2 linked regions of the Phenylobacterium zucineum HLK1 genome follow. The protein of the gene in region 2 interacts with the protein of the main gene of each other region in a pairwise test. Links are inferred from orthologs where the notes say so. Each region holds a gene or a part of one and is shown on either strand. Other genes may lie near its edges.

What was found.
Region 1: the proteins of PHZ_RS03270 (region 2) and gltA interact in binary tests that used the Escherichia coli proteins (3 or more experiments, as listed by UniProt). The link is inferred for Phenylobacterium zucineum HLK1 from one-to-one orthologs.

Annotation. Positions count from the first base shown.
Region 1 is NC_011144.1:1,974,627-1,977,760, reverse strand. The notes cover bases 231-3,052. They hold gltA (citrate synthase), read right to left. Parts: upstream 2,373-3,052; coding sequence 1,089-2,372; downstream 231-1,088. Other genes in these bases: gltX (glutamate--tRNA ligase), read right to left, coding at 2,430-3,052; lpxB (lipid-A-disaccharide synthase), read left to right, coding at 231-1,092. Outside these bases: more of lpxB, read left to right, coding at 1-230; more of gltX, read right to left, coding at 3,053-3,134.
Region 2 is NC_011144.1:648,014-651,185, forward strand. Bases 85-2,944 are described here. They hold PHZ_RS03270 (lipid kinase), read right to left. Parts: upstream 2,024-2,944; coding sequence 1,145-2,023; downstream 85-1,144. Other genes in these bases: PHZ_RS03265 (indolepyruvate ferredoxin oxidoreductase family protein), read left to right, coding at 85-1,148; PHZ_RS03275 (serine hydrolase domain-containing protein), read right to left, coding at 2,055-2,944. Outside these bases: more of PHZ_RS03265, read left to right, coding at 1-84; more of PHZ_RS03275, read right to left, coding at 2,945-3,172. UniProt on the Escherichia coli protein: In vitro phosphorylates phosphatidylglycerol but not diacylglycerol; the in vivo substrate is unknown.

The sequences.
Region 1 (3,134 bases), 1.3 Mb from region 2 along the record:
CGGCGGCGGCTGGGCGAGGGAGTCCGGTTCGTCGGCGTCGGGGGCGAGCGGATGCGGGCCGAGGGGCTGGACAGCCCGTTCGACATCGCCGAGCTGTCGGTGCTGGGCCTGCTCGAGGGGCTCGCCGCCTATCCGAAGGTGATCCGCCGCGCCCGCGAAGCCGCCGCCATCGCCGCGCGCGAAAAGCCCGACGTCGCCGTGCTGATCGACTCCTGGGGCTTCACCCTTCGCGTAGCCCAGCGACTGCGCCGGGCCCGTCCGGGCATGCCGCTCGTGAAGTACGTCGGCCCGCAGGTCTGGGCCTCGCGGCCGGGCCGGGGGAAGACCACGGCGGCGACCTACGACCACCTGCTGTCGATCCACGCCTTCGACGCGCCGTACTTCGAGGCCGAGGGCCTGCCGACCACCTTCGTCGGCAACTCGGCCCTGGCGATCGACTTCGGCGGGGCCGATCCGGCCCGCCTGCGCCGGAGCATCGGCGCAGGGCCTGACGATCCCATCCTCCTGGTGCTGCCCGGCAGCCGCCCGGGCGAGATCCAGCGCGTCCTGCCGGCGTTCGAGGATGCGGTCCTGCGGCTGAAGGCCGAGCGGCCCGAGCTCCACGTCGTGATCCCCGCCGCGCCGACGGTGGCCGACATGGTCCGGGCCCGGGTCGCCGGCTGGCCGAACCGCGCGCACGTCGTGGAGGGGGAAGCCGGCAAGCTCGACGCCATGAAGGCCGCGACGGTGGCCCTGGCCTGCTCGGGCACGGTGACGACCGAACTGGCGCTGGCGGGCTGTCCGATGGTGGTCGGCTACAGGCTCGCGCCGCTGACCTATGCGATCCTGAAGCGGCTGATCACCACGAGGTATGTGACGCTGTTCAATATCGCCGCCGGCGAGGCGGTGGCGCCGGAGCTGCTGCAGGACGACTGCAACGGCCCGGCCCTGGCGCGCGAGGCGGCCTTGCGCCTGGACGATGCGGATCTGCGCCGCCGGCAGGTCGAGCGGCAGTACGCGGCCCTCGACAAAATGGGACGCGGCGGCCCCGATCCGAACGAGGCCGCCGCGTCTGCAGTCCTGAAAGTCCTGGAAGGGAAGGGGGCTGCTTAGCCCCGCTTCTCCACCGGCACGTAGTCGCGCTGGGCGGCGCCCGTGTAGAGCTGGCGCGGGCGGCCGATCTTCTGGGACGGATCCTCGATCATTTCCTTCCACTGCGCGATCCAGCCCACGGTGCGGGCCAGGGCGAACAGCACCGTGAACATGTCCGGCGGGAAGCCCAGGGCGCGCAGGGTGATGCCCGAGTAGAAGTCGACGTTCGGGTAGAGCTTGCGCTCGATGAAGTAGGGATCGTTGAGCGCGATCTTCTCGAGCTCTATCGCCACCTTCAGCAGCGGGTCGTCCGAGTGACCGACCTCGGCCAGGACCTCGTGGCAGGTGGTCTGCATGACCTTCGCCCGCGGGTCGTAGTTCTTGTAGACCCGGTGGCCGAAGCCCATCAGCCGGTAGCGGCGGTCCTTCACGCCCTGGACGTACTCGGGGATGCGGTCCACCGAGCCGATCTCGGCCAGCATGTTCAGCGCCTCTTCGTTCGCCCCGCCGTGGCTGGGGCCCCAGAGGCAGGCGATGCCGGCGGCGATGCACGCGAACGGATTGGCGCCCGACGAGCCGGCGAGGCGGACGGTCGAGGTCGACGCGTTCTGCTCGTGGTCGGCGTGCAGGATGAAGATGCGATCCATCGCCCGGGTCAGGACCGGGTTCGGCTTCCAGTCCTCGGCCGGGACCGAGAAGCACATGCGCAGGAAGTTCTCGGCGTACGAGAGCTCGTTGCGCGGATAGATGAAGGGCTGGCCCTTCGAGTACTTGAACGCCCGCGCCGCGATCGTCGGCATCTTGGCGATCATGCGATGAGCCGAGATGATCCGCTGCTCGGGATCGTCGATGTTGGTGCTGTCGTGGTAGAAGGCCGAGAGGGCCCCGACCGCGCCGACCATGATCGCCATCGGGTGCGCGTCCCGGCGGAAGCCCTGGAAGAAGCGGTCGAACTGCTCGTGCACCATCGTGTGATAGGTGATGTTGTGCTCGAACGTCGTGAACTCGGCCGCCGTGGGCAGCTCGCCGTGCAGCAGCAGGTAGCAGACCTCGAGGAAGCTCGACTTCTCCGCCAGCTGGTCGATCGGGTAGCCGCGGTGCAGCAGCACGCCCTTGTCGCCGTCGATGAAGGTGATCTTGCTCTCGCAAGAGGCGGTCGACGTGAAGCCCGGATCGTAGGTGAAGGTGTCGGTCTCCGCGTACAGCTTGCGGATGTCGACCACGTCGGGGCCAACCGTCCCCTTCAGGACCGGGAGCTCAACGTCCTTGCCGCCGATGCCGATCTTCGCCGTGTCGCCCATGCGGACTCCTTTCGCGGGTGCGAGATGAAACGCTCGTTCGAGCGGCCTTATAGCGGTTTACGCGGACGGTGAAAGCGCATCGTCGAGCCGTCCTAGACTTTCGTCGCGGGTCAGCGCGACCATCGCGCCTGCGAGATCGGGGGCCGGCGCGCCGCCGGAAAGCACGGCGCGCAGCTGCGGTCCGAACTTGCCCAGGCCCACGCCTTCGGCTTCCGCGAACGCCCGCAGCGCCGCCTCGAGCGACGGCACGTCCCAGTATTCGACAGCGGCCAGCGCCTCCCGCAGGCGCGAAAGGCGCCCGCGCAGCTCCTCGGTCATCTGCGTCCGGGTCTTCTCGGGCAGCTCGAGCGGCCGGCGCTTGAGCGCGAAGACGACGTTGTCGGCCAGCTCCAGCGTCGTCTTGGCGCCGTCGCGGACGAAGGGGATCGTGCGCTCGATCACCGCCATGTCCCCGGCCTCGAGGGGCCAGTCGCGGCTCGCCAGCACCGTCTTGACCAGCTCGGCGAGGCGCGCGGGTTCGGCCTGGCGGATGTAGTGGTTGTTCAGGTGGTTCAGCTTGGCCCAGTCGAGGCGGGCCGGCGCGCTGACCACGTCATTGATGTCGAACCAGGCGATCGCCTGCTCATCCGAAAAGATCTCGTCGTCCCCGTGGCCCCAGCCCAGCTTGGCCAGGTAGTTGCGCATGGTCTCGGGCAGGTAGCCCATGGAGTCGAACTCGCTGACCGCCTGGGCGCCGTGGCGCTTCGACAGCTTCGCTCCGTC
Region 2 (3,172 bases):
ACGTCCGCATCGGGGAGACCGAGGAGACGACGATCGGCGGCCGGGTGCCGGCGGCCAGCGCCAACGTCCTGATCGCCTGCGACCTGCTGGTGGCGGCGGGCGCCGACGCGCTCAGCCTCTACGCCAAGGACCGGACGGTGGCGGTGGGCAACGCCGACTTCTCGCCGACGGCGGACTTCATCACCGACCGCGACGTGCGCTTCGACGCCGACGCCCAGGCCCGCCGGATCGCGGCGGCCGTGAAGAGCTTCGACGCCGCCCCCGCGCAAGCCCTGGCCGAGACCAACCTGGGCGATGCGATCTACGCCAACATGATCATGCTGGGCTTCGCCTGGCAGAAGGGCGTGATCCCGGTCTCCAGCCGCGCGCTCTACCGGGCCATCCGCCTGAACGGGGTGCAGGCCGAGGAGAACCTCCAGGCCTTCGAGCTGGGCCGCAAGGCCGCCCACGACCCGGCCGCCCGCGGACCGCGCGAGGACGACGTGGCCACCCCCGAGACCCTGCCGCTCGAGGACCTGATCGCCCACCGCGCCGGCGAGCTGACCAAGTACCAGAACGGCGCCTATGCCCAGCGCTACCTGGACCGGGTGCGCAAGGTGCAGGCGGCGGAGGCCCCCCTGGGCTCCGAGGCCCTGACCCGCCAGGTGGCGATCAGCCTCTACAAGCTGATGGCCTACAAGGACGAGTACGAGGTCGCCCGGCTGCATTCGGACGGCCGCTTCGCCGCCTACAAGGCCCAGAGCTTCAAGGGCGGCAAGGCCAAGGTCTGGCTCGCCCCGCCGCTGCTGGCGCGCAAGGGGCCGGACGGCAAGCCGAAGAAGATGGCCTTCCCCGGCTGGGTCGCCGACGCCGCGTTCCCGACGCTGGCGAAGCTGAAGGGCCTGCGCGGCACCCCGCTCGACATCTTCGGCTACACGGCCGAGCGCAAGATGGAGCGCGAGCTGCTCGTCGACTTCGAGATCCAGGTGGACCGTCTGGCCGCCGAGCTGGACAAGGCGCGCCTGCCGCTCGCGACCAAGATCGCGGCGGTCCCGCAGCAGATCCGCGGCTTCGGCCATGTGAAGGACGCCTCCGTCGGGCCCGCCAAGGCCGAGGCCAGGCGCCTATGGTCGCAGTGGGAGAAGGCGCCGGCGCCGGTCGCGGCCTAGGCGTCGGGGACGAACACCTCGATCGCGCCCGGCAGCTCCTCCAGCCGGAGCGGGGTCTCCGTGGCGAGGTCGCCGTCGAGGTTGACCGGCATCGGCGAGGGCGTGCGGATCTCGATCGTCCGCGCGCTGGCGGTCCGCACCTGCCGCCAGCGCACGTGGCGGCCGCGGCGGAACAGCGGCGCGAGCAGGACCACCTTCCAGAGGCTGCCCGGCTCGAGGCTGTAGAGGACGAGCCGGCCGCTCTCGATGCTGGCGTCCTCGCGCACGGCCAGGCCGCCGCCGTGGTAGCGGCCGTTGCCGACGGCGATCTGGTAGCTGCGGGTGCGGACGAGCCGGTCGCCGGCGGCGATGGCGGCCCGGAACGGCCGGGCGCGGAGCAGCACCTTCAGCGCCGCCAGGGCGTAGGAGAGCCGACCGAGGGGCTTGCCGGCGCCCTCCAGGGTCTGGGCCACCTCGGCGGCGAGGCCGAGGCTGGCGACGTTGAAGAACGGCCGGCCGTTGGCGAGCCCGAGGTCGATCCTACGCGTCTGCCCGGCGGCGATGACCTCGGCGGCGGCGAGCGGGTCGAGGGGCAGGCCGAGGGTGCGGGCCAGGTCGTTGGCGGTGCCCAGCGGCAGGACGCCCAGCGGCTTGCCGAGCTCCAGCAGGGCCGGGGCGGCGCCGTTCAGCGTGCCGTCGCCGCCCGCCACCCCGACGAGGTCGGCGCCCTCTCCCTCGGCCTTTCCCTCGGCGGCGATGATGCGGCAGGCCTCCTCGCCCGAGCCGCAGGGGCGGTCGACGAGCTCGATGCCGGCGTCGGCCAGCCGCGCGCGCACCGCGGCGACCCAGTCGTCCGGCTTGGATCGGTTGCGGATGAGAAGGCCGCGCCGCGCCATGGGAGCCTCAACGGCTAAGGCGCGGGAAGGCTCACTCCGTCGTCGCCGCCGCGCGGATGGCGTCGATGAAGGCCGTGCGGGCCATGGAGTAGTCGCGGTTGGTGGCGTGCGGCCAGGCCGAGTTGATGACGATCACCAGGCCCTCGTCGCGGAAGGTGGTGATCGACTGGCCGAAGATGCCGCGGGCCTCGTAGGCGCCGCTGACCGGCATCCACCAGAAGTAGCCGTAGCCGCGCTCGGGGGCGCCTTCCTTGATCTGGGGCGAGGTGGCCTGGGCCAGGAATTCGGGCGGGACGACCTGCTCGCCGCCGGCCTTGCCGCCCTCCAGCAGGAAGAGGCCGAGGCGGCCGTAGTCGCGCAGCGTGATCGAGATGCAGCAGCCGCCGCGCTCGTGGCCGGCGAGGTCGGTGACCCAGATCCCGTCGCGCTCCATGCCGAACGGCTTCCAGATCTTCTCGGAGGCGTACTCGGACAGGCTCTTGCCGACCGCGTTCGAGACCAGCACGCCGACGAGGTCGGTCTCGCCGGTGTTGTAGGTGAACTTCGTGCCCGGCGCGTTGGCCCGGGGCAGCTTGCGCATGTAGCTGACCAGCGGATTGACGCCCGGCTCGAGGATCGCCGCGCCCGCCCGGGCGACGTCGGAGTTCGGGTCGGTGTAGTCCTCGTTCCACTTCACGCCCGAGCTCATCATCAGGAGCTGGCGGATGTTGACGCCCTCGTAGCCCGAGCCCTTCAGCTCGGGGATGTAGTCGGTGACCGGGCTCTCAAGGCTCTCGATCCTGCCGTCCTGGATGGCGGCGCCGACGAGGGTGGAGGTCAGCGACTTGGCCACCGAGAAGCTGGTCCAGCGGTCCTCGGGCCGGCGGCCCAGGCCGTAGCGCTCGAGCAGCACCTTGCCATCCTTCAGCACCAGCAGGCCCGAGACGTCGTAGGCGGCCATGTAGTCGTCGACGCTGAGCGTCCTGCCGCCGATGGAGACGGTGGGGGCGATGGCGCGCCCGGCGGGCGGCAGGTCGCGGATCTTGCCGCCGGCCTTGAAGGCGTTGACCCGGTAGACGGTCTCGATGGCGGGGTACCACGCCTTCTGCTGCTCGGGGCTCCAGACGAGGATGCTGGGCGTGTCGGGCTTGATCGCCTGCTGGGCGAGCG